DNA from 2 places in the Janthinobacterium sp. GW822-FHT07A03 genome. Region 1 is predicted to be linked to the other one. Evidence: predicted binding sites of a transcription regulator. Region 1 holds the regulator's gene; the other holds the start of a gene.
The links. Region 1 encodes FNR, which switches genes on or off when oxygen is low (the NO sensors DNR and NnrR bind a similar motif). Its sites were predicted from a motif close to TTGATNNNNATCAA; they were not measured.
Positions count from the first base shown of each region.

Region 2: a site for FNR is predicted at 2,527-2,540, ahead of AC1RJW_RS23030 (bacteriohemerythrin). Genes of this name have one in related genera too.

Region 1 covers NZ_JBXAKW010000002.1:65,854-81,755, forward strand. Annotated here, with positions in the region: gene ccoN (cytochrome-c oxidase, cbb3-type subunit I) at 1-284, shown strand, start outside; gene ccoO (cytochrome-c oxidase, cbb3-type subunit II) at 300-914, shown strand; gene AC1RJW_RS06310 (cbb3-type cytochrome oxidase subunit 3) at 916-1,119, shown strand; gene ccoP (cytochrome-c oxidase, cbb3-type subunit III) at 1,112-2,032, shown strand; gene ccoG (cytochrome c oxidase accessory protein CcoG) at 2,037-3,419, shown strand; gene AC1RJW_RS06325 (FixH family protein) at 3,474-3,998, shown strand; gene fnr (fumarate/nitrate reduction transcriptional regulator Fnr) at 4,002-4,760, opposite strand; gene AC1RJW_RS06335 (response regulator) at 5,000-8,074, shown strand; gene AC1RJW_RS06340 (TOBE domain-containing protein) at 8,109-8,876, opposite strand; gene AC1RJW_RS06345 (sulfate/molybdate ABC transporter ATP-binding protein) at 8,917-9,618, opposite strand; gene modB (molybdate ABC transporter permease subunit) at 9,636-10,307, opposite strand; gene modA (molybdate ABC transporter substrate-binding protein) at 10,327-11,085, opposite strand; gene AC1RJW_RS06360 (putative DNA modification/repair radical SAM protein) at 11,227-12,459, shown strand; gene AC1RJW_RS06365 (UdgX family uracil-DNA binding protein) at 12,456-13,868, shown strand; gene AC1RJW_RS06370 (hypothetical protein) at 14,051-14,395, opposite strand; gene AC1RJW_RS06375 (hypothetical protein) at 14,493-14,885, opposite strand; gene AC1RJW_RS06380 (hypothetical protein) at 14,971-15,099, shown strand; gene AC1RJW_RS06385 (bile acid:sodium symporter family protein) at 15,108-15,902, opposite strand, start outside.
Region 2 covers NZ_JBXAKW010000008.1:275,914-291,815, forward strand. Annotated here, with positions in the region: gene AC1RJW_RS23020 (TonB-dependent siderophore receptor) at 1-834, opposite strand, end outside; gene AC1RJW_RS23025 (hypothetical protein) at 1,176-2,045, shown strand; gene AC1RJW_RS23030 (bacteriohemerythrin) at 2,053-2,451, opposite strand; gene AC1RJW_RS23035 (hypothetical protein) at 2,752-2,907, opposite strand; gene AC1RJW_RS23040 (hypothetical protein) at 3,048-3,233, opposite strand; gene AC1RJW_RS23045 (PepSY domain-containing protein) at 3,368-5,902, opposite strand; gene AC1RJW_RS23050 (sigma-70 family RNA polymerase sigma factor) at 6,170-6,682, shown strand; gene AC1RJW_RS23055 (FecR domain-containing protein) at 6,672-7,679, shown strand; gene AC1RJW_RS23060 (TonB-dependent siderophore receptor) at 7,767-10,172, shown strand; gene AC1RJW_RS23065 (TonB-dependent receptor) at 10,264-12,615, shown strand; gene AC1RJW_RS23070 (Fur family transcriptional regulator) at 12,747-13,244, shown strand; gene AC1RJW_RS23075 (branched-chain amino acid aminotransferase) at 13,363-14,463, shown strand; gene AC1RJW_RS23080 (ribonuclease T2 family protein) at 14,534-15,250, shown strand; gene AC1RJW_RS23085 (MFS transporter) at 15,357-15,902, shown strand, end outside.

The DNA.
Region 1 (15,902 bases):
ACTTCTGGGTGGCCACCATCGGCATCGTGCTGTACATCGCCGCCATGTGGATCGCCGGCGTGATGCAGGGCCTGATGTGGCGCGCGGTCAACCCGGACGGCACCCTGACCTACACCTTTGTCGAAAGCGTGAAAGCAACGTATCCGTACTACGTGGTGCGCGTGGCCGGTGGCCTGCTGTACCTGTCGGGTATGTGCATCATGGGCTACAACACCTGGATGACTCTGCGCGGCAGCAAACTCCCCGTCGCCCGCATTCCGGAACTGAACGCGGCGCACGCCTGATAGGAGCAAAAGCAAATGAAATTTTCACATGCATGGATTGAGAAAAACCCCTGGCTGCTGATCGCCCTGGTCACGGTGGTGATCAGCATCGGCGGCGCCGTCGAGATCGTCCCCCTGTTCTTCCAGAAGAGCACGACGGAACCCGTCGCCGGCCTGAAGCCGTACTCGCCGCTGCGCCTGGCGGGCCGCGACATCTACGTGCGCGAAGGCTGCTACAACTGCCATTCGCAGATGGTGCGTCCGCTGCGCGCGGAAACGGAACGCTATGGCCACTATTCGGTCGCCGGCGAGTTCGTCTACGACCGTCCGTTCCAGTGGGGTTCCAAGCGCACGGGCCCGGACCTGGCCCGCGTGGGCGCCCGCTACAGCGACGAATGGCACCGCACGCACCTGAACAACCCGCGCGACGTGGTGCCCGAGTCGAACATGCCGGCCTACCCCTGGCTGGCGAAGACCAAGCTGGTGCCTGACGACATCATGCCGAAGATGCGCGCCCTGAAACGCCTGGGCCAGCCGTACAGCGATGAAGAGATCGCCGCCGGCCCCGCGCAGCTGCAGGACAAGACGGAAGAAGACGCCCTGGTCGCCTATCTGCAAGGCCTCGGTACATTAATCAAAACAAGGAATTAGCATGGCAATCGAAAACCTGTTTGACAGCGCCAGCAGCGTCATGACGGTGGTTTCCTTTACGACGTTCGTGGGCATCCTGTGGTGGACGTTCAGCCGCAGCAATAGCGACTTCGACGCGGCGGCGCGCCTGCCGTTCGCCGACGACGCGCTCGACTATCCGGCCGAGGCCGAGATGAACCTGGCGAAGGAGCGCAACCATGGCTGACTTTACCAATGGCTTCTGGAACATCTACATCATCGTGCTGTCCCTGCTGGGCATCATCGGCTGCGGCGTGCTGCTGTACTCGCAGTCGAAAGTGAAAGTGGCCGCCGGCGCCCCCGCCGACGGCACCACGGGCCACGTCTGGGACGAGGACTTGAAGGAACTCAACACGCCGATGCCGCGCTGGTGGATGTGGCTGTTCTACATCACCATCGTCTTCGCGCTGGCCTACCTGTTCCTGTACCCGGGCCTGGGCAACTATGCCGGCAGCCTGGGCTGGAAATCGACGGGCCAGTACGAAGAAGAGCTGAAGAAGGCGGAAGCCGACTACGGCCCCCTGTTCAACAAGTACCTGAGCCAGGACTTGAAGACGGTGGCCGCCGATCCGCAGGCGCAAGCCATCGGCCAGCGTCTGTTCCTGACCTACTGCGCGCAATGCCACGGTTCGGATGCGCGCGGCAACAAGGGCTTCCCCAACCTGACGGACAAGGACTGGCTGTATGGCGGTGATCCCGACATCATCAAGACCACCATCATGCACGGCCGCAATGGGCAGATGCCGCCGATGGGCGCCGCCCTGGGTTCCGAAAAGGATGTCGAGAACGTGGCCCATTACGTGCTGAGCCTGTCCGGTTCCACCTCGGACCCCGTCAAATCCGTGCTGGGCAAGGCCAAGTTCGGCGCCTGCATGGCCTGTCACGGCGCCGATGCGAAGGGTAACCAGATGCTCGGTGCGCCCAACCTGACGGACAAGATCTGGCTGTACGGCGGCAGCGCCGATACCATCATGGAAACCGTCCGCAAGGGTCGCAACAACACCATGCCGGCCTTCAGCGATTTCCTCGGCGAATCCAAGGTACACGTGCTGTCGGCGTATGTCTGGAGCCTGTCGAATCCCCAGACGCCCGTGAAATGACGTAATGGAACCTCAAGTCATCAAGATGTATGCGGCCCGCGAGCAAATCTACCCTCGCGAGGCCAAAGGACGCTACGCTACCTGGCGATGGGTATGCGTCTGGCTTACCCAGCTCGCGTTCTACGGCTTGCCGTGGTTGACCTGGAATGGCAGGCAAGCCCTGCTGTTCGATTTGACCACGCGCAAGTTCTACATTTTCGGCGTCGTGCTGTGGCCCCAGGATTTCATCTACCTGGCGGCCCTGCTGATCATCTGTGCCTATTTATTGTTCCTCGTCACGGCCATTGCCGGGCGGGTGTGGTGCGGGTTCTCTTGCCCGCAAACGGTATACACGGAAATCTTCCTGTGGGTCGAACGCCGCATCGAGGGCACGCGCAGCGCGCGCATGGCCCTCGACAAGCAGGGCCCCTCCGTGCGCAAGGCGTTCAAGAAGACGGCCAAGCACCTGGTATGGGGCGCCATCGCCCTGTGGACGGGCTTTACCTTTGTCGGCTACTTCACGCCGATCAAGGAACTGGCGCGCGAAGTGACCACCCTCAATTTCGGTCCCTGGGAATGGTTCTGGGTCTTGTTCTACAGTCTGGCAACCTACGGCAACGCGGGCTGGCTGCGCGAGCAGGTGTGCAAATACATGTGCCCCTACGCGCGCTTCCAGAGCGCCATGTTCGACCAGGACACCCTGATCATCACCTACGATGCCAAGCGCGGCGAACCACGCGGCGCCATGAGCAAGAAGGCCGGCAACAACGACAAGCTGGGCGACTGCATCGACTGCACCCTGTGCGTGCAGGTGTGTCCGACCGGCATCGATATCCGCAACGGCCTGCAGTATGAATGCATCGGCTGCGCCGCCTGCGTCGATGCCTGCAACAGCGTGATGGACAAGGTCGACCGGCCGCGGGGACTGGTACGCTACAGTACCGACCATGCGATGGAAAACAACTTCAATTCGCAGCAGATCCGCCAGCGCGCCATGCGCCCGCGCGTGCTGATCTACACTTCCATCCTGGCCCTGATCATCATCGCCGTGTGTACTTCGCTGGCCCTGCGCACGCCGCTGAAAATGGACGTGATCCGCGACCGCGGTTCGATGGGACGCGAAGTGGAAGATGGCATGATCGAAAACGTCTACCGCCTGCAGATCATGAACACCTCGGAGCAAAGCCAGCATTTCAAAATCAGTGTATCCGGTCTGCCGGGCCTGACCTTGTTGACGCGCAATGAAGTGACGTTGCAGCCGACGGAAACGCTGGGCTGGCCGATCCGCCTGCGCGTGCCGCACGGGGTCGGCGAGAAGGGGTCGAACAAGATTGCAATCGAATTGCACTCGCTGGACGACCCGTCGCTGCACGTGCGTGAAAGCGCGGTCTTCATCGTGCCGCGCTAATGCAGGAAGGCCGGTCCCCGCATGGGGACTGGCCAATTAATCAGGAGAAATACCATGTCCGACAGTCTGAAACTGCAACCTCCCGTTGCACCGTGGTACAAGCATCGCTGGCCATGGCTGCTGATGATCGGTCCCGGCCTGTCCGTGGTCGTCGGCAGTTTCATGGGCTATATTGCGTTTACGCAACCCGATGCGCTGGTGGTGGGCGATTATTACAAGCAGGGCAAGGCGATCAACCAGGATTTGAAGCGCGACACGATCGCCAGCGACCTGGCGATGGATACCACCCTGTCGTATGACGTGGCTGCAGCCCGCCTGAGCGGCTCCGTGCACAGCTTCGGCAAGGCGTACCAGGGGCCGTTGCAGTTGCACCTGGCGCATGCGACCCTGCCGGAAAAGGATATCAAGCTGCTGGTGCAACCCGATGCGGCCGGCAATTTTTCCGTGGCGCTGCCGATGCTCGAGCGCAGCCGCTGGCAGGTGCTGGTGGAAAACGACAAACGCGAGTGGCGCCTGTCCGGCATCTGGACCTGGCCCCTGCAGCGCAGCATCGCGCTGCACGCCGATGAAGAACTCTAAGCTTTACTTGCAGACGTCGGTGCCGGCCGTAATAGCCTTCAGTTTTGCCGGCTGCAGGATCTCGATCTCGCGGTTGGAGACGCGCAGCCAGCCTTCCTTCTTGAATTTCGACAATAAACGGCTGACGCTTTCGATGGTCAGGCCCAGGTAGTTGCCGATTTCCTCGCGCGACATGCGCAGCTGGAAATTGCTGCCCGAATAGCCGCGCGCTTCATAGCGCGACGCCAGGTTGACGATGAAGGCGGCAAAGCGCTGCGTCGCCTGCATATTGCCCAGCAACAGCATCACGCTTTGCTCGCGCGTGATTTCCTGGCTCATCATACGGTGGAAATGGCGCAGCAGGGTCGGCATATTACCCAGCAATTGTTCCAGGCTGGAAAACGGGATTTCACACACTTCGCTGTCTTCCAGCGCCACCGCATTACAGTGGTGGCGGTCGGCGCTGATGGCGTCCATGCCCAGCAGTTCACCCGCCATCTGGAAGCCCGTCACCTGCTCTTCGCCGCCCGGATTGATCTGGTACGTCTTGAAGTGCCCCAGGCGGATCGCGTACAGGTTCTGGAACGAGTCGCCGATGCGGAACAACGAGGCGCCGCGCACGATCTTGCGGCGGCGGCCGATGATCTGGTCCAGCCTGTCCATGTCGCCCACATCGAGGCCCATCGGCAGGCACAATTGATGCATGCTGCAGGTCGAGCATCGCGCACGCAACGCTTCCACGTTCACTGTGGGCAAGGTTGGAGTGAGTAGCGCTTCAGTCATGTCGGTACCTTTAAGAAAATGCAATAACAAGTTTACTGCATACAGGGTTGCCGTGTGCCAATTTCACCGCAATTTCGGCGAATAAACGACGTCCAGCCTTTAATTATATGGCAACATCGTCAAAAGCCCATGCGGGGCGGGCAATTTGCGCGGCGCCGCTTGCCAAGTTGATGTATTGATAGGAAAATTCCTGACAGCATTATCTGCCGCCTGTGCCGCACGGTACTGAAAAGGAAATCATGAAGCCTCTCGGCATCAAAGCAAAAGTCGCGCTGGCCACCAGCCTGACCTCGATCGCCATGATCGCGCTGGTCACCATGATCCAGGTGCAGCACATGCGCGACGACTTCACCCGTGTACTGCTGAGCCAGCAGTCGTCGCTGATCAGCCGCACCGCCGCCGAGCTCGACGACAAGCTGGGCATGCTGCTGCAGATCGTCACCCTGACGGCCCGGCAGCAGCCGCCGGAACTGATCGGCCAGCCCGCCCAATTGCGCGAATACTATTCGCGCCGCTCGATGCTGGTGCTGTTCGACGACGTGCTGGTGCTCGACGCGCACGGCGCCGTCGTGGCCGACATGCCGCTGGTCACGGGGCGCGCCGGCATCAACGTCGCCGAGCGCGAGTACTTCCAGACCGTGCTGCGCACGCGCCAGCCCATGATCACCGAGCCGATGCTGGGCAAATCGAGCGGCATGCCCATCGTGCAGATGGTGGCGCCCGTGCTGGCCGCCGATGGCCAGGTGGCCGGCGTGGTGATCGGCGTGCTGCGCCTGTACAAGGACAACCTGCTGGGGCGCCTGCGCTCGGAAAAGATCGGCAAGAGCGGCTATTACTTCATCCTCACGCGCGGCGCCGTGCCGCGCTATGTGCTGCACCCCGATACCAGCCGTTTGCTGCAGCCGCGCCTGCCGAACGCCAACCTGACGACCACCCAGCTGCTGAAGGACGATGGCGAAGGCACCATGGTCAGCACCAACAGCCGCGGCATCACGGCCGTCAACAGCTTCAAGCGCCTGAAATCGGTGAACTGGCTGCTGGCCGCCTCGCTGCCCCTCGACGACGCCTTCGAACCGTTCGACGGCGTGCTGTACCGGCTGGTGCTGTGGAGCATCCTCGCCTCGCTGCTGGCCGCGGCCGTTCTGGGCTGGGTCACCGTGCGCCTGCTCTCGCCCCTGGTGCGCCTGCGCGACACCCTGCAGGCGCTGCGCACCAGCGGCAGCCGCTTCACCCCCGTGCCGGTGCAGCAGCGCGACGAGATCGGCGAGCTGACGGAAGCCTTCAACGGCCTGATGAGCGAGCGCGACCGCCTGCAGCAGGAACTCGAATCGCGCGCGGCGGAGCTGGAACAGGAGCGCGACCGGGCCGAGGCGGCCAACCGCGCGAAGAGCGATTTCGTGGCCAACATGAGCCATGAAATCCGCACGCCCCTCAATGCCGTGCTGGGCATGGTGTATCTGCTGGGCAATACCAAGCTCGATACGGAACAGCGCAAGTACCTGACCATGGTGCGCGTGGCGGGCCAGTCGCTGCTGGGCATCCTCAACGACGTGCTCGACTATTCGAAGATCGAGGCGCGCCGCATGGAATTGTCGCCCGTCGAATTCGACCTCGACGAGGTCATGAACACGCTGGCCACGACGATGACGATGAATGCGGGCGAAAAGGAGCTGGAACTGGCGATTGCCGTCGAGCCCGACGTGCCGCGCCGCCTCGTGGGCGACGCCCAGCGCCTGCAGCAGATTCTCGTCAACCTGGCCGGCAACGCCATCAAGTTTACCGAGAGCGGCGAAGTGGTGGTGGCCGTCAGCCTGGCCGAGAAAGAGAACGGGCGCGCCTGGCTGCGCTTCGAAGTGCGCGATACGGGCATCGGCATGACGGAACTGCAGCAACAGCAGCTGTTTGCCGCGTTTTCGCAGGGTGACCAGAGCATCACGCGGCGCTTCGGCGGCACGGGCCTGGGCCTGGCCATCAGCAAGCAGCTGATCCACATGATGGGCGGCGACATCGCCGTCGCCAGCAGCGAAGGCAAGGGCAGCCGCTTCTGGTTCAGCGTGCCCTTCGAGATGCTGGCGCAGCCGGCCGAAACGCGGCGCACGCCCACCCTGGGCCAGCTGCGCCTGCTGGTGGCCGACGATAACCGCACCACGCGCGAACTGATCGTCAAGCTGATCGAGGCGTGGGGCTGGCTGGCCGACGAAGTGGACTCCGGCTTTGCCGCCATCGAACTGTACCGCGAACGCCTGGCGCAGCAGCAGCCATACGACGTGGTGCTGGCCGACTGGCACATGCCCGTGATGGACGGCCTGGCCACGGCCAAGGCCATCCGCCAGGCGGCCAGCGGCCAGCGCCAGCCCATCGTGGTGATGGTCAACGCCTTCGCCCGCAACCACTTGGAAGAAATTTCCAGCGCGGCCGAGGCCGACGTCGTGCTGATGAAGCCGATTACGGGCTCGAGCCTGTTCGACGCCCTGCACCAGGCGCTGATTACCAAGAACGACGGCGGCGAGCAGCGCATCCTGCACCAGCCGCTGGGCACGGAACTGGCCGGCGTGCATTTCCTGCTGGTGGAAGACAACCATTTGAACCAGGCCGTGGCGCGCGGCATCCTCGAACACATGGGCGCCACCCTGGACGTGGTGGGCGACGGCTTGCAAGCCGTGGAACGGCTGCGCACGGAAGCGCTGCGCTACGACATCGTGCTGATGGACATGCAGATGCCCGTCATGGACGGCTTCAGCGCCACCCACATCATCCGCACGGAACTGCGCTTGAACCTGCCCGTGATCGCCATGACGGCCGGCGTGCTGGCGTCCGAGCGCGAGCGCTGCATGACGGCCGGCATCAGCGATTTCATCGCCAAGCCCGTGGTGGTGGAAGAGATGATGGAAGTCATCCTGCGCCACCTGCCCAAGCGCCCGCCAGTGCAGACGGCCGGGCCGGCGCCCGTTGCCGATGAGGAAGTGTTTTCCATGGCGCCGCTGATGCGCGTGATGGGGCGCGATGCAAAAGGGCGCGGCGTGCTGCGGCGCATGGTGGAAGACGCGCTGAACAAGGGCATGACGCCCGTGCGCGACGCCGAAACGGCGTTGCAGGCGGGCCGCCACAGCGACGTGGCGCGCATCCTGCACGGCGTGCGCGGCTCCGTCGGCACCCTGGGCACGAAACGCCTGATCCGCGCCGCCTTCGCCACCGAGGAAGCCATCGACGCGGGCCGCCTGGACGAGGTGCCGGCGCTGCTGGCGCAGACGGCGCAGGAGCTGGAACAGGCGCTGGCGGCGGCAGCGGATTGGTTGTCCAGGCTGAAAGATTAAGCCTGCAACATAAAACTGGGGTCAGCGTCGCCGCTTACGCCGGCACGCCCAAAATCACGCTGGAGGCCTTGAAAATCGCCGTTACGCTGCTGCCGATCTCGATGCCCAGGTCGGTGCTGCTCTGGTTCGTGATGATGGCGGCGATGGTGCCGCCACGGGGCAAATCCAGCACCACTTCCGTGTTGACGGCGCCCGTCTGCACGCGCGTGATGGTGCCGGCCAGCTGGTTGCGCGCCGAAAAGCGCGCGCCTTCACTGTCCGCCACGAGGATGATCGACGACGCCTTGATCAGCGCAAACGCTTCCGCGCCCGGCACCAGGCCCAGGTTTTCGCTGCTGTCACGCGTGACGATGGCGACGATATGCTGTCCGCCCGGCAATTCCAAGGTCACTTCGTCGTTGACGGCGCCTTGTTTCAGTTCAGCAACTTTGCCCAGGAATTGATTGCGTGCCGTGGTTTTCATGGCCATTCTCCGTATGAGTAAAAGATCGTCGGCGATGCCTTCCGCCTGGCTGCCCAGCTGGCGCAGATAGCGGGCATGCTCACGCTCGATGATACGGAAATTGTCGACCAGCTGGCGCCCACGCTGCGTTAGCCGCGTGCCGCCGCCGCCCTTGCCGCCCGTCAGACGCTCGACCAATGGCTCGCCGGCCAGGTTGTTCATCGCGTCGATGGCGTCCCAGGCCGCCTTGTAGCTCATCTTGACGAGTTTGGCCGCCTGCGTGATGGAGCCGCATTCGGCGATGGCGCCCAGCAATTCCACCCTGCCGGCGCCGCCCAGGTTTTCTCCGCCCACCGTCATCCATACCGAACCTTGCAGGCCGATTTCCGCTGCTGCCGATTTATCCAATGCGTTCACCCAATGCCTTATTTTCTTCCATGCTGTCAATTTGTCCGTCACGCAAGTAAAGCACATGTTCGCCCAGGATGCGCGCATCTTCGGGATCATGTGTGATCAGGATCATGGGCACGTCCAGGCGCTGCTGCCACTGGCTCAGTTCCAGCCGCATTTTGACACGCAGGGCCGGATCGAGGGCGGCAAACGGCTCGTCGAGCAGCAGCGCGGCCGGTTTGGCCACGAGTGCCCTCGCCAGCGCCACCCTTTGGCGCTGGCCTCCGGACAACTCGTCGGGGAACTGGTGCGCCAGTTCCTGCAAGTGGAATGCGTCCAGCCAATGCTCGACCTTCTGCAATTTTTCGCGCGCACGCGGATTGAACCAGCCGCGCGCCAGGCCGAAGCCCACGTTCTGGCGCACCGTCAGGTGCGGGAACAGCGCGTAATCCTGGAACAGGTAGGCGACATTGCGCTGCTGCGGCGGCAAGTTGATGCCGGCGGCGGAATCGAACAGGGTGCGCCCGTTCAGGCGGATATGGCCAGCGTCCGGTGTAAACAGTCCGGCGATGGCTTTCAGGGTCATGCTCTTGCCGGCGCCGGACGGGCCATACACGGCGATGCGCTGGCTGCTGGAGGTGCATTGCACCTGCATGTCGAAGCGGCGTTTGCCGGAGCGCAAGGTGGCGCGAATGTCGAGGTCGAGTTGCATGGGCGTCATCCTCAGCGTCATTTGTGCGCGATGCGCCCGGGCGCCAGGCGGCCGGCCGACAGCAGCACCACGATGCACACGGCAGAGGTGATCAGCACCAGGGTGTTGGCCACGTCGTCCTGGCCCGCCTGCACGGCTTCATACACGGCGACGGATAAAGTCTGCGTCTTGCCGGGAATGCTGCCGGCCACCATCAGGGTGGCGCCGAATTCACCCAGCGCGCGCACGAATCCCAGCAGCACGCCGGCCAGGATGCCGCGCCAGGCCAGCGGTAACGTGACGCGGAAGAAAATCGCCAGCTCCGAAATGCCCAGCACGCGGGCCGCCTGCTCCAGCTGCCCGTCGACCGCTTCGAAGGCGGCGCGCGCGGGCTTGAAGACGAGGGGAAAGGCAACCACCGTGGAAGCGATCACGGCGCCCTGCCACGTAAAGATCAGGTTGATGCCGAAGTTGTCCTGCAGCCAGATGCCCAGCGTGCCGCGCCGGCCCAGCAGCACCAGCAGGTAATAGCCGAGCACGGTGGGCGGCATCACCATCGGCAGGGTCAGGAGGGCATCGAGCAGCTCGCGCCCGGGAAAACGCGTGCGCGCCAGCAGATAGCCCGTACCGATGCCGAGCAGCAAATTGAGCGCCGTGGCCCAGGCCGCTACTTTGAGCGACAGGGCCAGCGCGGTCCAGGCGATATCCATGCGAGCGCTTACCTAAAAATCAGGGCTTTTTAAAACCGTATTTGGCCAGAATGGCTTGCGCCGGCGCCGTTTGCAGGTAGCTGACGAAGCGCTTCGCTTCGGCGGCATTGCTGCTGCCCTTGATGGTGGCGATCGGGTACAGCACGGGCGCGTCGAGCGGCACCTCCAGCACCACGTTGACCTTGTCTTTCATGATGGCCGCGTCGGTGGCGTACACAAAGCCCGCATCGACTTCGCCGCGCGCCACGTAATCGAGCGACTGGCGCACGTTCTGCGTGCCGATGGCTTTCGGCTGCACGGCGTCCCACAGATTCGCCTTCTTCAGCGCGCCTTCGGAGTAACGGCCGACGGGCACGCTGGCCGGGTTGGCGATGGCCACGCGGGTCACGCCCTTGTGCGTCAGGTCCGCCAGGCTCTTGATGCCCAGCTTGCTGTCGTGCGGCACGATCAGCACCAGGCTGTTGCCGACGAAGTCCATGCGGTCGGCCGGCAATACCAGGCCCTGCTTTTGCGCCGCGTCCATGGTTTCCTGGTCCGCCGAGGCAAACACGTCCACGGGCGCGCCCTTGACGATCTGCTGCAGCAGCACGCCCGAGGCGGCGAAGTTCAAGGACACCTTGCTGCCCGGATACTGCGCCTCGTAGCTTTGCGCCGCATCCTTGAACGCGTTCGTCAGGCTGGCCGCGGCCGACACCACCACTTCGCCGGCAACGGCGGAGGTGGCGGCGGTGGCGAGGAGGGCGGCGCCAAGCAGGCGGGCGAGGGAGGTGAGGCGCATGATCGTATCCTTGTAAAGTGAACGGTGAACAAGGAGCGTAATATACACTTATATATAGCGTTCTGCCATTGCACAGATCAAGCCGGTACAAGGCCAGTTCCCTGATATACTGTATATAAACACAGTATATCGAGGTGAGCCATGGAATTGACGGACAAGCTGGAAATCCTGGCCGATGCGGCCAAGTACGATGCGTCCTGTGCCAGCAGCGGCGCACCGAAGCGCGATTCCATCGGCAAGGACGGCTTTGGCGCCGCCTCGGGCATGGGCATTTGCCACAGCTACACGCCGGACGGGCGCTGCGTCTCGCTGCTGAAGATACTGTTGACCAATTACTGCCTGTACGATTGCCAGTACTGCGTCAACCGCCGTACCTCGAACGTGCCGCGCGCGCGCTTTACGGTGGCCGAAGTGGTGAAACTGACGACCGATTTTTACCTGCGCAACTACATTGACGGCCTGTTCCTCAGTTCCGGCATCATCAGGTCGGCCGACTACACGATGGAGCAACTGGTGCAGGTAGCGCGCGAGTTGCGCGAGGTGCACCAGTTCCGCGGCTACATCCACCTGAAAACCATCCCCGACGCCGACCCGGCCCTGGTCGCGCAGGCGGGCCGCTATGCCGACCGGCTCAGCGTCAACATCGAATTGCCGACGCAGGACAGCGTGCAGAAGCTGGCGCCGGAAAAGAGCGTGCACACGATCAAGCTGGCCATGGGCGCCATCCGCCGCAAGCTCGATGAAAAGGCGGAAGAACCGCGCTCGCCCCGCTTCGCGCCGGCCGGGCAAAGCACGCAGATGATCGTCGGCGCCGACGCCAGCGACGACCAGCAGATCCTCGCCACGGCCGAAACCCTGTACGGCAGCTATAAACTCAAGCGCGTGTACTACTCGGCCTTCAGCCCGATACCCGACAGCCCGAAAAGCGTGCCGCTGGCACCGCCGCCCATGCTGCGCGAACACCGGCTGTACCAGGCCGATTTCTTGCTGCGCAGCTATGGTTTCCAGGCCAACGAACTGCTGCCCGCCAGCGGCGGCAACCTGGCGCTCGACATCGATCCGAAACTGGCGTGGGCGCTGGCGCACCGCGAACATTTTCCGCTGGACTTGAACCGCGCGGCGCAGCACATGATCGCGCGCGTGCCCGGCATCGGCCTGCGCAACGCGCAGCGCATCGTCGACCTGCGCCGTTTGCGCCAGGTGCGCTATGCCGACCTGTCGCGCCTGCGCTGCAGCATGAAAAAGATTGCCCCCTTCATCATCACGGCCGACTACTTTCCCGCGCGCGACACCACAGCCTCCGAACACCTGCGCCGCGCCATGGCGGACGCACCGCAGCAATTGAACTTATGGCCGGAGCTGCAGGCAGCATGAGTACGTTCGTGCGGCTGGCGCAATCGTTCGACGAGTGGCGCGCAGCGGCACGCGAACTGATCGCGCGCGGCGTGCCGCCTGCCGACGTGGCCTGGCAATCGCAGCCCGGCGAGGGCGACCTGTTTTCCTCCACGCCAGAGGCCACGGATACCGGCGCGCCACCGCTGCGCCTGCCCCGCCAGCTGGTGGAGCTGCTGCAGGCCGCCGCCTGTTTCAACGTGCATGACCGCTGGGCCTTCCTGTATCAGGTGCTGTGGCGCTGGCAGCTGGGCCAGCACGACGTGGTGTCCCCGGCCGACGCGGACGGCGCGCGCCTGCACGCCATGGTCAAGGCCGTGCACCGCGAGGAGCACGACATGCATGCCTACGTGCGCTTCCGCGAACGCAGCGAAGCCGAGGGCGCGCCCCGCTTCGTCGCCTGGTTCGAACCCACGCACGAGGTGCTGCCGCAAGTGGCGCGCCACTTCGCGCGCCGCATGGGCTCCATCAGCTGGATGATCGCCACGCCCGGCGCCAGCATGCTGTGGGATGGCGCCACCTTGCACGCGGGACCGGCCCTGCTGCGCGGCGCGGCCGACATCGACGATGCGGGCGAGGCCTTGTGGCTGACGTATTACCGCAGCATCTTCAATCCCGCGCGCGTGAATGCCGACTTGCTGCATAGCCACATCCCGGCGCGCTTCTGGAAAAATTTACCCGAAGGCGCCATCGTGCCCGCCATGCTCAGCGGTGCGGCCAACGGCGAGCGCCGCACGGGCCAGACGGCCAGCGTGGGACAGCGCCAGGGCGCCGCCATGATCCAGATCAACTCCGAGCGGGCCCAGCCCGCGCGCGCGACTGCCACGACGCTGGACCAGTGCCGTCGCTGCGAACTGTGGCAGCACGCCACCCAGGCCGTGCCCGGCACAGGCCCGCACACCGCCCGCATCATGCTCGTCGGTGAACAACCGGGCGACCAGGAAGACCTGGCCGGACTGCCCTTCGTCGGCCCGGCCGGTGCGCTGCTGGACCAGGCCATGCAGGAAGCGGGCATGGCGCGCGACAGCATCTATCTGACCAATGCCGTCAAGCATTTCAAGTGGGAACCGCGCGGCAAGCGCCGCCTGCACAAGACCCCGGCCCAGCGCGAGATCCTCGCCTGCCGCGGCTGGCTGGAGGACGAGCTACGAAGCGTGCAACCGCAGGTAATCGTGGCGCTGGGCAGCACGGCATTGAAAGCCGTGCTGCAGGATGGCGCGGCCAGCATGACGCCGCTGATCGGCACGCCCATCGAACACGACGGGCGCTGGGTGGTGACCGTGTATCACCCGTCGTACGTGCTGCGCGCAGCCGATGCGGCGAGCCGGCGCCAGGCCTACGCGGTGATTGTCGATGGCTTGCGGCAGGCGCAGAAGTTGCTGAAAGGCTAGTCAGAGGCGACGTCATCGCTTGCGGGTGGCGCCTGCGATGTCGTAAAGGCGATCGGATCGTCGAGACTAAAGCCCGGCGCCATTTACCAAGCGCGTTGTGCCCCCGCATGTGGCAGAAAATGACTATGACTCTATTTTTCAATAGCAATATTCATCTAGCAAAAAACTTGTTTCTTTACTTCTCACAACGAGAGCAGTTTCCACCATATCACGCCCCATCCAATGCCTGCGATAGCGAAAAAAGCGCCATGCTTGCGCAATCCCAGCCACACCAGCGTGCCAAGCAAGACATAGAAAACCACATTGGCTGCCATCGAAAAGAAGAAAATTTCCGGTTCCATCTGAGGGTTAGCCGCTGCCAACATCATTACAGACGTCGGCCAAAGCAACAGTTGCAGTTTGAACACAATGCGCTGCATATCGAAATATGGACTGTAATCAAGAAAATGCCATACAACCCGAGAAAGAAATGGAATAATCAATCCAGTCAAGGAAAAAATGGCGATTATTCTTGCAAATGACATCATGCTTCCTCACCGTTTTTTTATGAAATAAGAGTCAATACTTTCCGCATATGGTTCCTGATTCGACGCTTGCATCAGTGATACAAATCAGTTCTGCCAATTACCCGCCAGATTGGAGATCAGAACTGCCAACCAGCGTCAAGCGCTGGCCCGACGTCACACTGGCAAATATCATACCGACGGCCCAACCCATCGATATGAGCGGGAACCAATATAAATTTTGCACAGGGTATGTTCTTTCAAAAACATCCCAGCCTCGCAATAAAATCTCCGCAGCGAAAGCGCTCGCACATCCTCCCAGATAACCACACACGCCGCCCAGTAACAAGAGCACGGAGCGATAGCGCGCTGCCGAAAATGTAGATAGAAATCGAAGTGACATGATGATGATGCTGAAGAAAACTATGACAATTGGCAATGCGCCATAGTGCCGTGTCAGCATATGGAGCCATATCCCCTGCAGCACTACTGCCACAAAAAGCATTATTTTCATCTGGATGCGCCTGTTCCGCTCGCGCAGCATGGTGACGTTTCAATCATTGCTGGCAAGCCCCATACATTACAACACAAAAAAATGCTTGAAAGACAACTTCTATATTGAACTGATTGTCCAGCAGTACCTCGCCCATGGCCTGGTGCACCAATCCACGGCTTTCCGCGCCGCGCAGGCAAAAAAATACCGCGCCAGGCGCGGTATGGGGAGCTGAACCTTCGCTCAGGACGTCGCCGCCGGCACTTCCTGCACTTCGTCGCGCCGCGCATAGCGCTGCGCAATCACGGCGCAGATCATCAGCTGAATCTGGTGGAACAGCATCAGCGGCAAAATCACCATGCCCAGCGAGTGCGTGGCAAACAAGACCTTGGCCATCGGTACGCCGCTGGCCAGGCTTTTCTTCGAACCGCAGAAAACGATGGCGATCTCGTCTTCCTTGCTAAAGCCCAGGCGGCGGCTGATGAAGGTCATCAGGCCCAGGACCAGCGCCAGCAGCACGATGCTGAACACGCCCAGGGCGACCAAGGTTTCCACCGAGATCGTGTGCCACAGGCCTTCGCTGACGGCTTCGCTGAAGGCCGTGTAGACCACCAGCAAAATGGAACCCTGGTCGACGAATTTCAGCATGGCCTTGTGGCGGTCGACCCAGCGGCCAATCCAGCGGCGCAGGAACTGGCCGGCCAGGAAGGGCAGCAGCAATTGCATGACAATCGACAATACCGCGTCGACCGACGACTTGCTTTCAGCGCCCTTGGCCACCAGCAAGCCCACCAGGATGGGCGCAAGGAAGATGCCGATGAAATTCGAGGCCGAAGCGCTGCAGATGGCGGCCGGCACATTGCCGCGCGCCATGGCCGTCAAGGCGATCGACGATTGCACGGTCGATGGCAGCGCGCACAGGAACAGGATGCCCACGTACAGCTCGGGCGTGAGGAAGGTCAGCGCCAGCGGCCGCAGGGCCAGGCCCAGCAGGGGGAACAAAATGAACGTGCTGGCCAGCACCAGCAAATGCAGGCG
Region 2 (15,902 bases), on a different contig from region 1:
GGCGCCCCAGGTGGCGCCCGTGGGCTGGTTGTCCTGGAAGTCGACGCCGGCCGTCAGCAGGCTGCCGGGGCGCAAGTCCGCCTCGACGATGAGCATGCCGACCGTCTTGCGTTCGTGATACATGTCCAGGTAGGAATCGCGTTTTTGCCAGGCTAGGGCCGTGCGCGCACGCACGCTGCCATCGGCGTTCAGCGGCGTGGACAGATCGGCCTCGATCCTCTGGTCATCCCAGCGGCCCATGATGAGGCCGGCGCTGGCCTGGAAGTCCTTCGTCGGCCGCTTGCGCACCATGTTGATGGTGGCCGACGGGTCACCCTTGCCGCCCATCAGGCCCGTGGCGCCACGGATCACTTCGATGCGGTCGTACAGGATCGTATCTTGCAGCGGCGCATTGCCGCCCCGTGGCATGCCGTCGATCTGGAGATTGTTGATGCCGAAGCCGCGCGCATAAAACGTCGTGCGCTCCGTGTCGTTCTGGCCCACCTGGATACCCGTCGTCTGCGCCAGCGCCTGGTCCAGCCGTACGGCGCCCAGGTCATCGAGCAGCTGGCGCGTGATGACGCTGACCGATTGCGGCGTCTCGCGCAGCGACAGGTCCATGCGCGTGGCGCTGCGCGCTTCGCCGGCCGTGTACGACTGCGTGCCTTCCGTCGTCGCGGTCGACTGGCCCAGCACGGTGACGGCCGGCATGGTCACGTCGGCCGGGGCGGCGTCGGCGGCCAGTGCCGGCAGCGCCACGCCAGCGGCAAGGCTGAGCAGACTGATGTGTAATAAATGGGGCAGGGGGCGCAAGGCGGGCAGGCGCGAAGAAGAGAAGACGGTGGTCGATTGCATTATTTTCCTGGAGTATTTTTAGTCGTGTGTGTTCCTATCTCGTCTGGCGAGTGGCGCAGTAGCTGGGGGGATGGCGTGACGCTGGCCCGGGATCTGGCTCGGATAGCAGTTCCATCCGCGCAGGGCAGTGGAAAGGGCGTGCATGATTCCATTCACATTATGTGAATAAGAATCATTATCAATATAAGTGGTATTTGCCAAATAATCAAGCGCGCGCACCAAATGAGTGCAAACAGCGGAGTGCAAACAGCGGAATGCAGGCAGCCCAAGAGCGGCGCATCGTCCGGCCTTCTGCGATAATGCAGGCGCTGACAAAATATTTTCCTCATTGAAAGAAATGCATGCGTATATGGATCGCTTGTGCCGGATGGTTGTGTGTCGTGTCGCTGGGCCAGGCCCAGGAACACGCGCCGCCGCCGGCTGTTCCCGCGCCGCTGCAGAGCGCCAGCGCGCCGCCCGCTGCCGCCGCCGTGTCGCCACCGCTTGTGCCGCCGTCCTTGGCGCCGGCCACGCCCGCTGCGCCGGCGCCAGCGGCGAGCGCAGAGGAAGCCTTGCCTTCGCAAACGGTGACGATCACGGCCAGCAGCGATGCCAAGGCGCCGCGCGTGCGCTTCACGGCGTACCGCGAGAGTTATCTGACGGCACGGAAAGTGTGGCAAGTGTCGAGCGGCAGCGTGGTCATGGCCCTGCGCCTGATTCCCGCCAAGCTGAGCGCCACCATCGACGACGTGCGCGTGGCCTTGCAAGGCAATGGCGCCGCCGTGCCGATCAAGGTGTCGCCCGGCGGCGTGTTTGTCGTGCCGCTCAACGATGACATCGCCGCGCAGGATGGCACGTTCTTGGTGAACAAGGGCAGGGGCGAGCTGACGGCCAATATCGTCCTGCAGCCGTCCGTGGCGCGCGATGCCTGGAACGTCACGCGCGTGGGGCAAGTCCTGCACGATGCGCGGCGCGCCGTGCGGGCCATCACGCCGTGGTACAAGCGGCCGTTCGCCAGCGACGTGCAATCGCTGGCCTTTTGCGCGGCCGAGCGGGGCAGCGCCTTGCAGTTGATGGATGGCGAACAGCTGATCGCAACCCTGCCCATGAACGAGGCGGCCGTCAACGACATCAGCCAGCCCGTGTTTTGCAAGATTTTCGACGGCGAGGACAAATACCCGGGACACTACCGCGTGGTCATGCCCGAGCAGGCGACGGTGCTGCTGCTGTAATTAATTGCTAGTTAGGCTGGCGCTGCACCAGTTCCAGTGCCGCCGCCAGGGCCAGGTCCATGGTGGCCTGGTGGAAGATCAGCCATTGCGGCAACAGCGACAGCGCATGGCGCCCCTGTTCCAGGTCGCCTTCATCGACGGCGGCCCAGGCATGGTGCAAGCCGCTGAGCACGCGCGCATGCTGTTCGCGGTGATTCGCCAGCGAGGGAAAGCCGATTTGTTCCATCAAATCCTCTTCCTCGCGGAAATCGCGTTCGACTGCCGCGATCAGCTCGCGGAACGCCACGCTGAAATGCTGGTCGCTCAACTGCCCCAGCCGCGCCAGCTCCTGAAACAGCGCCTCATGCGCCTCGTCGATGGCGGGAACGCCCAGCGCCATCTCATCCTTCCAATGCGAGTTACCCATGCCGATGCCCCCGGTTAAGTCCGTCGCGGTGCGAAGCGGACTGTTCCAGTGTGGACGCAGGGAAGGGCGAAATCCATGATCTGGATCAAAAATATGCTGAAGAGGGGATCAGGAAAGCCGCCGGCGAAGAGAACAAATTCCCACCCGCAACAAAGCGGTTTTTAAAGCTGAACACCACTAGCGAGCGCCGCTGAAAAACGCCGCTGGCAAGGCGTCTTTGACGCAGACAGTACGCTAGTACGGCAAGTCAAAGCAACGCAGCCAGCGGCGCGCTTGTTCAACTGCCCTCAGCCGCGCGTATTACTGCTTGGGCCAGTGGGCCCACATGCCCTGCGCATCCACATTCGGCACCTGCATCTGCTGCCCGGCCGACGTCTGCATCGCATCCCTCAGCACGAGGGGCACGAGCATCAGGGCCGACAAGGCAAGGCAGAGCAGCACTTTGAGCGTCAACATGGTCGTCTCCCGGTGTCCCGGCGGCGGCGCGGGGATGCGGCGCCTGCCGGTCACGTCCTATGTACTACCATGCTTGCAGTTTAGTTCATCTGATTGAAACTTCAACTAGTTGCTGTGACGCACTGCACCAGTGACGCCTCTTATTTGGCCTTGCGGCTGCGCCGCGGCTTGCCTGCGGCGGGCAGGAAAGAGTCGAACCACACTTGCGTCAATTGCCGCGTATTTTTCGCCGCTTCGCGCTTGACGGCGGCCGTGGCGTGGCCGCGCGCCGTGTTGGCGATGCGGTTGGCGGCGCTCAGGTACATGCTCATCCAGGGGTTCTTCATGGCTAGCCTCGCAGACAGTGATTGGGGACGGGCATGTTGCCATGCCGCGATGTCCCCACTGTAGTCCGATGGCTGGCGCTGACCGTGCGGCGGCCCACATAGCCAAGCGGCGCGGGAGGGCGGGTTGATGCAGATCAATACACGTCGCGGCGGTAGCGCCCGGCTGCCAGCAGGGCGTCGAGACCGTCCTGGCCCAGTACTTCTTGCAGTACAGCATCGATTCCCGCCGCCATGCCTTGCAGGCTGCCGCACACGTAGACGATGGCGCCTTGCGCCAGCCAGCCGCGCAGCTCGCCGGCGTTGGCGCGCAGGCGGTCCTGCACGTATTCGCGTTTGCCGCCATCGTTGCCATCGCGCGAAAAGACCAGGTCCAGGCGCTCCAGGTGGCCAGCGTCGAGCCAGCCTTGCAACTCTGCGCCGCAGACGCTGTCAACAGCTTGCTGCCGCTCGCCGAACAGCAGCCAGTTACGGGCCAGCCCCGCCCGCTGGCGCGCGCGCAGGTGGGCCCGCAGGCCGGCCAGGCCGGAACCGTTACCGATATAAATGCAGGGCACGTCGACCAGCGCGGGCGCGAAGGCGGGATTGGCTTGCAGGCGCAAACGGATGCCGGCGCCCAGCGGGGCGAAGCGCGTGAGCCAGCCGGAACAGAGGCCGTAGCCCTCGTTTTCCTCGCCCGCATGGCGCTCCTGGCGCACCAGCAATTGCAGTTCGCCATCGGACGGCAGCGAAGCGAGCGAATAGCTGCGCGGCGCATGCCGGGCACTCTGCGCGTCGCCTTCGCTGCCGTCCGCGTTGCATCCGATGATTTCCGCCAGCGCGCCCGCTTCCCAGGCAGCATCGGCGGGGCCCGTCAAGGTGATTTCATGCAGTTCGCCGCCCAGGCTGCCCGGGTTCAGCAGCACGCGGCGCGCCAGGCGCCATTCGGCGTACGACGCCTCTTCCTGCACGCCGATGGCGTCGATGGCGCTGCCGCTGCAGCGGGCCAGCGCTGTGGACCAGGCGGCCAGGGCGGCGGGGTCATGTTTGTCCACTTCGATCAGCGGAAATAAAGGCGTGGCGCCCAGCGCTTGCAATTGTTGCGCCAGCGCATGGCCGAAGCCGCAGAAGGCGCTGTAGTGGCGGTCGCCGAGGGCCAGCATGCCGAATTCCAGGCCCGCCAGCGGCGCGCCCGCCGTTTGTTGCAGCAGGCGCGCGAAGCGGCGCGTGCCGTCCGGCGCCTCGCCTTCGCCGAAGGTGCTGGCGACGATCAGTGCCCGTTCGTACTGGCGCAATTGCGCTGGATCAAACTGCTCCAGCGACTGCACGTCGACGGCCACACCCGCCTGCTGCAGGGCGCGCGCGCTTTCCAGCGCCAGGCGTTCGGCCTGTCCCGACTGGCTGGCGTAGGCCACCAGGGTGGGCAAACCCGTGTTCGTCTCGCCGGGCTTGCCTGCGCCCAGCAGCGCGCGCTGCGCCTGCACGGCCCGCTTGGCCTTGCGGCGGCCCAGGTACAGCATCCAGCCCGTGACGGCAAACAGGGGCAGGCCCAGGCTTGCCAGGGTGACGATGATGCGGCCGGGCAAGCCAAAATACGTGCCCATGTGCAGCGGATAAATGATGTTGACGAGGCGCGGCCCCAGCGCCTGCTGGCTGTACGGCTCGTTTTCCGTGAGCGTGCCATCGGCCGGCGCAATGCTCATGCGGCTGCGCGCCCGTTCGTGCGGCGCATCGCTGGCCAGCCACGTGAATTGTACTGCTTCGCCGGCGCGCGTGGGCAGGCGCACCGTTGCCAGGGTCCAGCCGGGGGCGTGCTGCTGGAAGCTGCTCCAGGCCAGGCCGATGTCGACGGGAGGCGCATCTTTCTTCGCTGAACCCTTTTTCGCGGGCGCCTGCGCTGTTCGGGGCGGCTTGCCGGCCCAGGCGTCGATATTGTCGCGCACTACGTCATAGCTCCAGTAAATGCCCGTCAGGGTCAGCGCCACGTAGACGACCAGGCACCAGGTGCCGGCCACGGCGTGCAGATTCCACAAAAAGGAGCGGCCTTTTAATGCCGGGTCGAAGGTCAGCCACGTGCGCCAGTCCAGCGGGCGGCGGGGCCAGCGCAGGTACAGGCCGGAGAGTGCCAGGCCCAGCAGGCACAGGGCCAGCGCGCCCGCCACTTGCCGGCCCGGATCGCGGGGCAGCAGCAGCCAGCGGTGCAGCGATTCCGTCCACTCGAAAAATTCCGCGCCCGCCAGCGCAGGCTGGGTGGCGCCCGTGTACGGGTGCATATAAATGGATACACCGCGCCGCTGGCCATGCTTCGGCGCAAAAAACAGCCGGGGCGCCGCGCCCGCTTGCGCATACATGGTGATCGAGGCCACGCGCTGGCCGTGTTCGTTAGCGGCAATGCTGCTCAGCTTGGCCGGCGTCAGCGGCGCGCGCGTTTCCACGGGCACATGGCGCACGCCCGGGTTCATGACATCGAGCAATTCATCCTTGAAGGCCAGGGTGGCGCCGCTCAGGCCGATGATCACCAGCACCGTGCCGGCCGTGATGCCGATAAACCAGTGCAATTGGAACCACAGCTGCTTCCAGCTCCAGTGCCAGCGCCGTTGTTGCGGGGCGGCAAGCTGACGCTGCTGGAGGGTGTCCGGCGTCTCGTCGGCGCTGGCGCGCGGCAGGGGGGATGGAAGGGCGGAGGTCGTCATTGCGGCTTTCAATAGCGCTGCCATGCGGGGCGTCAGGCGTGGCAGGGAAGAAGGAAGGCTGACATAGTAACGCAAACGAGAATCATTCGCAAATGATGGCACGGTGATATTGTTGCGCAAAATGCCCACGCCGGGCGGGGATGATGACTTTGATAATTTACATCACCGTGAAATTGTGTGAAAATGAAAATCATTCTCATTCGTGATCATGATGCAGTGCTGACCCACTTGACCGGCAAGTTTGGCAGCCCCTTTGTTTGTTTGCCCGTGTCCACCATTTCTCCCTCCCTCGATATCTTTAGCGACCTGTACACCAGCCACCATGGCTGGCTGGTCAACTGGCTATGGCGCAAGCTGGGCTGCCGCGATGGCGCGGCCGACCTGGCGCAGGACACCTTCGTGCGCATGCTTGCCACACAATCGGCCGACAGCCTGCGCGAACCGCGCGCCTACCTGAGCACGGTCGCGAATGGCTTGCTGGTGAATCACTGGCGCCGTCTGACCCTGGAGCGCACTTTCCTGGCAGCACTGGCCAGCCATCCCGAATTGACGGCGCCATCGCCCGAGGAGCGGGCGCTCGTGGTCGAAGCCCTGTGCCGCATCGACGCCATGCTCGATACCCTGTCGCCGCGCGCGCGCCAGGCCTTCCTGCTGGCGCAGCTCGACGGCCTGACGTATGCGCAGATCGCCGGCCAGCTGGAGGTCTCCGAACGCATGGTGAAAAAATACATGGCGCAAGCCATGCTGCAATGCATGCTGTGCATGGACGATGCCGCCTGAACCGACTCCCGCCCCGTCGCCAGCCGACTACGCCATCCTGCAGGAAGCGGCCGAATGGTTCGCCGTCTTGCGCGCGGAAGATGCCGAGCCTGCCGACCAGCAAGCGTGGGAGCGCTGGCATGCCAGTTCGTCCGCCCACCGCGCCGCCTGGCGCAGGGTGGAAGCCGTCAGCGCCGAATTTCGCCAGCTGCCAGCGGCGCCGGCGCGCGAGGCGCTCGACGCTGCCGCTTCCCGCGAGGGGCAAGCGCGGCGCCGCGCCGTCGTCAAGGGCTTGCTGGCCCTGTGCCTGACGGCGGGCATGGGCGGCGCCGCGCTGCTGCGGCGCGATACGCGCAGCTGGATCGCCAGCCTGAACGCGACCGAAAAGACGCCCGTCGGTACGATACGCCAGATGGCGCTGGCCGACGGCTCGCAGCTGTGGCTGAACACGGCGACCTCGCTCGACATCGATTACAGCGCCAGCTTGCGCCGCATCACCTTATATGGCGGCGAAATCCATATCGTTTCGGCGCCCGACCGCCAGCAGCCGGCGCGGCCGCTGGTGGTCGACACCGTGCACGGCCGCCTGCGCGCGCTGGGCACGCGTTTCAGCGTGCAGCCGCAGGGCGAGGTGACCTTGCTGGCGGTCTACGAGGGCAGCGTGGAAGTGGCGCCGCGCGATGGTGGCGTATCGCGTATCGTGCCGGCCGGCCAGCAAGTGCGCTTCGGCGATGGCAGTATCGGCGAACCGTTTGCGGCCGACCCGAACGGGGCCGCCTGGATCGAGTACCGCTTGCAGCCCGAGCAGATGCGGCTCGACGATTTCCTCGCGCAACTGTCGCGCTACCGGCGCGGCCACCTGGGCTGCGCGCCCGAAGTGGGCCATCTGCGACTGGTGGGCAGCTATCCGCTGGCCGACACGGACCGCATCCTGGCGGCACTGGAGGCGACCTTGCCCGTGAAAGTCCACCGCCTGCACGACTGGTGGGTGACGGTCGAAGCGCGGTCAAAACAGTAAATAAGAATTATTTCTCAAAAGTGGTTCCCTTTTTGAAAAGTTGTTTGGCAAGGTAACAGTACATGCTCAACATCAATAAGGAATGCCGTGCCGCTGTCCCCGTCCCGTCTGCCGTTTGCCCGCCGCCTGCTGCCGCTGTCCCTGGCTGCCGCGCTGCTGGCCGTGCCTGCCATGTATGCGATGGCAGCGGCGGCGGACGATGCGCCGCACAGCTTCCGCATCGCCGCCGCGCCGCTGGGCCAGGCGCTGCGCCAGTTCGCCGGGCAGGCGGGGATCTTGCTGTCGGCCGAAGGCGGCTTGACGCAGGGCAAGCGCAGCGGCGGCTTGAATGCCAGCGTGTCCATTCCCCAGGGCTTGCAGCAATTGCTGACGGGCACGGGCCTGGTGGCCGTGTCATTGCCGGACGGTAGTTATATCGTGCGCCTGGCGCCGGCGCCCTTGCGCGCCGATCTGGCTGGCGAGGGAGAGGGTTTGCAGGTGCTGGCACCCGTTACCGTACAGGGCGCCAGCGACGCTGGCTACCGCCGGACCAGCTCGTCCGCCGCCAACCGCAGCGAGACAGCCTTGCGCGACACGCCGCAAGCCGTCAGCGTGGTGAGCAGCGAACTGATACGTGACCAGGACATGCGCACCCTGGCCGACGCCATGCGCTACATGCCGGGCGTGGGCACGGCCGCGGGCGAGGGCAACCGCGACACCATGGTGATGCGCGGCAACAGCTCCACCTCGGATTTCTACCTGGACGGCATGCGCGACGACGTGCAGTACTATCGCGATTTCTACAATATCGAGCGGGTCGAAGCCATCAAGGGGCCGAACGCCCTGGTCTTTGGCCATGGCGGCGGCGGTGGCGTGATCAACCGCGCCACCAAGCAGCCGCAGTGGACGGACGACAAGGAAGCAACGCTGAGCCTGGGCGCCTGGCGCAACCGGCGCGCCGCCCTTGATGTGCAACAAGTCGCGGGCGCGCAGGTGGCCGTGCGGATCAATGCCATGGCGGAAAACAGCGACTCTTTTCGCCAGGGCGTCAACGTGCGCCGTAGCGCCGTCAATCCCGTCGTGGCCTGGCGCCTCTCGCCGCGCACCAGCGTGGCGGCCAGCTATGAACATTTCCGCGACGACCGGGTGACGGACCGGGGCGTGCCTTCATACCGGGGGCGCCCGTTCGAGACGGACCCGTCCACGTTTTTCGGCATCGCCGGCACCAGTCCATCCTGGGCCTACATCGATGCGCTGGGCGTGACCGTCGAACATGACTTTGCCAGCGGCGCGGTCTTGCGCAACCGCACGCGCCTGGCCGATTATGACAAGCTGTACCAGAATGCCTTTCCCGGCCCCGTCAGCGCGGATGGCGAATCCGTGACGGTGTTGGCGTACAACAGCGCCACCCGGCGGCGCAACCTGTTCAGCCAGACGGACGTGGAATGGACCGTGACGGCCGGGGGCGTGCAGCACCGCCTGACGGCGGGCGGCGAGCTGGGCCGCCAGACGACGGACAATCTGCGCAACACGGGCTATTTCACCACCGCGGGCGCGGACGTCACCCACATCAGCCTGCCCACATCGTACCCCGTGACGGATTTGCCCGTGACCTTCCGCCCCAGCGCCACGGATGCCGACAACCATGGCGTGGCCGACACGGCCGCCCTGTTTGTGCAGGATCAAGTCCGCTTCAGTCCGCACTGGCTGGCCATCGCCGGCCTGCGCTATGAGCGCTTCGCCGTCGATTTTCTCAACCGCCGCAACGGCGCGCGCATCGCCCGCACGGATGCGCCATGGTCGCCGCGCGCGGCCCTGATATATCAGCCCATGCCTGCCGTTTCGCTGTACGCCAGCGTCAGCCAATCGTTCCTGCCGCGCGCGGGCGAACAGCTGGCGTCATTGACGCCCAGCAACGCCGTGTTCGCGCCCGAGCGTTTCCGCAACGTGGAGTTGGGTGCCAGGTGGGAAGCCACGCCGGACCTGTCGGCCAGCGCGGCCCTGTACCGGCTTGAGCGGAGCAATGTCGCCGTCACCGATCCGAACGACACGACGCGGGCCATGCTGGTCGATGGCCAGCGCAGCGAGGGGCTGGAACTGGAACTCAATGGCAAGGTCCAACCCGGCTGGAGCATCGCCGGCGGCTATGCCTGGCAGCGCGCCTTGCTGACGGCCACGCAATCGGCCACGGCATTGGCTGGCGCCACGGTAGCGCATGTGCCACGGCACAGCCTGTCCTTGTGGAACCGCTACGATTTTTCGCCCGCCTGGGGCGCGGCGCTGGGCATCATTGCCCGCAGCGCCGTGTTCGCTTCCGTGTCGAATACGGTGGCGCTGCCCGGTTTTGCCCGCGTCGATGGTGCCGTCTACTTCAAGCCGCAGGGAAATTTCCAGCTGCAGTTGAACCTGGAAAACCTGTTCGACAAAAAATATTACGCCTCCGCCCACAGCAACGACAACATCGCGCCCGGCTCGCCCCGGGCGCTGCGCATGACGGCGCGGTGGCGGTTCTAGTTTTGCAGTACCCAAGCAATCAACGAGCCAGCCAACTGCCGCAGGTAGTAGCCAGCCATATTTAAACCATCCGATAGAGTGAAAGATAGCGATGACATCGAAAGACACAGCGGGCGCCGCCAAGCCGGCCGCCATCATCCGCAGCCGCAAGCACCAGACCACTTCCACGCCGCGCATGCATGGCACGGCCCTGGCCGCGTTTGCCACCCTGGCCATGCCGCTGGCGCTGCACGCGCAAACGACGGACAAGCCGCAGCAGTTGCAGGAAGTGAAAGTCATCGGCACGGCTGAGCGCCTGATCCAGGCGCCCGTCAAATCGGCCAACGACAAGCTGACGGCGCCCCTGCTCGATACGCCGAAATCCGTCACCGTGATTCCTGCCGAAATCATTTCGCAAACGGGCGCCGTCTCGCTGACGGACGCGCTGCGCACCGTGCCGGGCATCACCATCGGCGCAGGCGAGGGCGGCAACCCCGTGGGCGACAACCTGTTTATCCGCGGCTACAACGCGCAAACGGATACGTATATCGACGGCATCCGCGACACGGGTTCGCAATCGCGTGAAATCTTTGCGCTGGAACAAATCGAAGTCGTCAAGGGCCCGAACTCGGCCTACGGCGGGCGCTCGTCCGCAGGCGGCGGCGTCAACCTGATCAGCAAGACGCCGAAGGCGGAAGATTTCACCAACGCCACCGTGGGCCTGGGCAGCGCCAAGTACCGGCGCGCCACGGCTGACGTGAACCGCGTCATCAGCGACGACGTGGCCGTGCGCCTTAACGTGATGGCGCACGACGCCCACGTTGCCGGCCGCGACTACATCAATGGCGACCGCTGGGGCATCGCGCCATCGGTCACCTTCGGCCTGAAGTCGGCCACGCAGGCGACCCTCAGCTACTACCACATGCAGTCGAGCGAGCTGCCCGATACCGGCTTGCCGTTCAATAACCCGTTCTCGTCGGGCGCGAATGTGTCGAAAAACGGCAACGGCACGCCCGTCAACGTGCCGCGCGAGACTTTCTATGGCCTGGTGAACCGTGACTTCCGCGATACGCAAAGCGATATCGGCACCATCGACGTGCGCCACGACTTCGGCAACAAGTTGATCTTGCGCAATGTCACGCGCTACGGCAAGACCAGCAACGACTATGTGTGGACCCAGCCCGACGATTCCAAGGGCAATACCATGCTGTACGGCACCGTCTGGCGCCGCGCCAACACGCGCACCACCGATACGGACGCGCTGGCCAACGCCACCAGCCTGGGCGGCGAATGGCTGGCGGGCGGCGTCAAGCACACGTACACGCTGGGCCTGGAAATCAGCCGCGAAGAAACGGACCGCAGCTCCTACCTGTTCAGCCCGGGGACGAACAATCCGCTGGAAAAAGTCGGCTCCAGCTGCCCGACCTCTGGCGTGGCCACCCTGTACAACTGCGCACCCTTGCTCAATCCGAACGCCAACGACCCGTGGGTCTACACGCGCTCCGTGTCGCCAGCCCGCACGAATATCGTTACCAACACGCGTTCCGTGTACGGTTTCGACACCATCGAGTTCACGCCGCAATGGCTGCTCAACGTGGGCATCCGCTGGGATGACTACAAGAGTTCGCTGAACACGCCGCAATACACGCTCGACGGCAAGACCACGGCCGCCACCAGCGCCAATGTGCATGCCACGTTCGCCAGCTACCAGGCGGGCCTGGTCTACAAGCCATCGACCAACAGCAGTGTGTATGTTTCCTACGGCACGTCGTCCACGCCACCGGGCAATGACGGCGGCGACGGCATCGACGGCCTGTCGGTCGCCATCCAGAACCTCAAGCCGCAGGAGAGCAAGAGCTTCGAGCTGGGCACGAAATGGGAAGTGCTGCCTGGCGGCCGTTTGTCCGTGAGCGGCGCCTACTTCCAGAGCGACATGAGCAATGCACGCGTGACGGCGCCGGACGGCAGCACGCAAAACGTGGGCGACAAGCAAGTCAAGGGTATCGAACTGGGCGTGAGCGGCAATATCACCCGCGAATGGTCGGTCTTCGGCGGTTATACGCATTTGAACGCCATCGTGGAAAACAATGGCTACGTGACGAATGGCGTCATCAATGGCGTGACGCAATACGCGCCGTCGCCGTACAACGGCAACCAGTTCCCCACCACGCCGAAAAACAGCGCCTCGCTGTGGACGTCCTACCTGGTCACGCCTGCCATCACGGTGGGCGGCGGCGTGAACTACGTCGACAAGGTCTACGCCAACGTGGCCAACAACAAGTACGCTCCGGCCTACACGCGCTTCGACGCCATGGCCAGCTATGTCGTCAGCCGCAACGTGACCCTGCAGCTGAACATCCAGAACCTGACGAACAAGCTGTACTTCGACAAGGTTTCTTCGCCGCACTACGCTGGCGTGGCGCCAGGCCGCTCCGCGACCCTGACGGCCAACATGAAATTCTGATGGTGGCACGTTTGAGGTAGCGCAAGGCGCCGTTCCCGGCAAGGGAGCGGCGCTTTTTTCATTTCGCGGTTCCCTTTTGATGTTCTCGATTGGCAATGTCAGTAGAGCTGAACGCAGAAGCGGAGAATTCCATGCAAGACATTTCATACCAGGGCGATGGCCGCGTGTTCGAGCGCCTGCGCGCCGTGCGCCTGCGTCCGACCAGCGCGCGCATCTGCATCCTGCAGGTGCTGGCCGGCACGCAGCGGCAGGCGATGAATGCGGAAGGCATTTATCAGCAGCTGCAGCACATCGGCATCGCCGTCAGCCTGGGCACGATTTACCGCGTGCTCAAGGAAATGGAGCTGGCCGGCTTGCTGCTGCGCGAGCGCGAAGCGAGCGCCAGCGGTAACAAGGCGCGCTACCTGATCAAGCCCGAGCGGGTGGCGGCGGACAGCTGCTACCTGGTGTGCCGCGTCTGCGAGCGCAGCGTGCTGGTGCAGGATGCGCCGCTGGTGGAGCAGCTGCGCCAGACAGCGGTGGCGCACGGCATGGAAATCGGCGCGAACGTGATTTCCGTGCAGATGCGCTGCAGTCATTGCGCCGAGGAAACGCAGGCAGGGCGGGGCAAACCGGTGCGGGCCGGCTGATGGCACCATTTTTTGATGCGGTGCAACAATGCGGGCCGGCCCATCCGCCTCCTCGCCGCGCGCATTAGGCGCTACAATAGGGAATCTCCTTATTCTCCCTGACTCGTCTTCTGCTACCATGACCACTTCCACACCGAATCTCGTCGTCACCCCATCCGCCCACCCCTTGTCCGACGCCGAGCGCGCCGCGCGCATGGTCAATCCCGCTTTCGGCCGCATCTTCACCGACCACATGGTGGTGATTCCTTACCGCGACGGCAAATGGCAGCAGGGCGAACTGAAGGCGTACGGCCCGCTGATGCTGGACCCGTCCGCGTCGTCGCTGCATTACGGCCAGGCCATCTTCGAAGGCTATAAAGCGTTTGCCCAACCCGATGGCAGCATCAAGACGTTCCGTCCGGAACAAAATGCGGAACGTTTCAACCGCAGCGCCGCGCGCCTGGCCATGCCGGCCATCCCCGTAGAGCTGTTCCTGGAAGCGGGCGACGCGCTGATCGCGCAAGACCGCAACTGGGTGCCGAAGAACACGGGCGAAAGCCTGTACATGCGTCCGCTGATGATCGCCACCGACCCTTACCTGGGCGTGCGCCCATCGGAAGAATACCTGTTCGTGCTGTTCGCCTCGCCCGCCGGCGCCTACTTCCCGAAAGGCGTGAAACCCGTCACCGTGTGGATCAGCGAAGACTTCGTGCGCGCCGCGCCGGGCGGCACCGGTGAAGCCAAGTGCGCGGGCAACTACGCGGCCAGCCTGATGGCCCAGTCGCAAGCGCAAGAGAAGGGTTGCGACCAGGTCGTGTGGCTCGACGCCGTGCACCGCGAGTACATCGAAGAAATGGGCGGCATGAATTTGTTCTTCGTGTATAAAGATGGCGAAAAGGTCACCGTGGTGACGCCGGAATTGACGGGCACCTTGCTGCCAGGCATCACCCGCCGCAGCCTGCTGGAAATGGCGAAAGACCTCGGCTACGCGACGGAAGAGCGTAAATTGTCCGTCCAGCAATGGCGCGACGATATCGCCTCGGGCCGCATGACCGAAGTATTCGCCTGCGGCACGGCCGCAGTCATCACGCCCGTGGGCGTGGCCAAGGCCAACGGCTTTGAAATGACCATCAACAACAATGAAAACGGCGCCGTCACGCTGGCCCTGCGCGAAGCGCTGCTGGGCTTGCAGCATGGCACGGCACCGGATACGCATGGCTGGATGCATACCGTCTGCTAAGTTGATGGTGTAATTTCACTACCGCGCCGGCACCCAGTTGCCGGCGTTTTTATATCTTGAAGGAAATACGATGAAAATTCGCTCTGTCTTGCCCGCGCTGGCCGCCGTTTTCCTCAGCCTGTCCGCCGGTGCCGTCCATGCGGCCGACGCCAGCTGCGCCATTCCGCGCAACGTCAGCTATTACGACTACGACGTCAAGCCGTCGGACGAGAAAAACACCTGCTACAAGCAAAGCACCAACGTGCCCACCGATTACTTCATGCTGGCACTGTCGTGGTCGCCAGGCTTTTGCGATAGCCAGCGCCGCCGCGGCGAAGTGTCGAAAAAGGCCGCCTTCCAGTGCGCCGAGAGCAATCACTTCGGCTGGATCGTGCATGGCTTGTGGGCACAGTCGAATAACCCGGGCACCTGCGAAGACATTTCCGTAACGCCGCCGCGCAAGACGGAACTGCACCCGCGCTATTGCAAGGGCAATCTGCCGAAGCTGGCGCCATCGGACATCCTGCCCTACATGTGCATGCAGCCCGGCGAAGCCTTGCTGCAGGGTGAATGGGAGAAACATGGCGCCTGCGATTTCGATACGGCCAAGCAGTATTTCGAGAAGGAACGCGAACTGTTCCAGGCCTTGAAATTGCCGGACAGCACCATGCCGAAAAACGCGCTGTTCCAGTGGATGAAGCAGCACAACCCGCAGCTGAAGGGCCGCTGGCTCGGCTATGAAAAGCACTCGGGCGAGTTGCGCATCTGTTATTCGAAAGATTTCAAGGTCATCGACTGCCAGAAGTGATGTAGGGTGAAATCGGCGGGCCTGCCCGGCAGAGTCCGTCCATCCATGCTAGTGTCTTGGCTGCGGCACCGTAGGCCGCCCCGGACGGGCTAGACGAACAGGCAACATGATGAAGCAGAAAAACAAGGCGCAGCCTTTCCTCGTGGGCGAGGACGGCTTGCCGCCCGGCGCCCGTTTATGGGCCATGCTGGCGCTGGCCATCGGCGTGGGCATGGCCTCGCTCGATACGGCGATCGCCAACACGGCCTTGCCGGCCATCGCCAGCGAACTGAACACGACGCCGGCCGCCTCCGTCTGGATCGTGAATGTGTACCAGCTGGCCATGGTGGCGACCTTGCTGCCGTTTTCCGCCCTCGGCGAAATCGCCGGCTACCGGCGCGTGTTTATCTCCGGCATGTTCCTGTTCACTTTGGCGTCGCTCGCCTGCGCGCTGGCCTGGTCCTTGCCCTCGCTGGTGGTGGCGCGCCTGTTCCAGGGCGTGGGCGCCAGCGCCATGATGAGCGTCAATACGGCGCTGCTGCGCGCCCTGTACCCTAAACATTTGCTGGGCCGCGCGTTCGGCAACAATGCGCTGGTGGTGGCCGTCGCGTTCGCCATCGGGCCCACGGCCGCCTCGCTGATCCTGGCGACGGCATCGTGGCCGTGGCTGTTC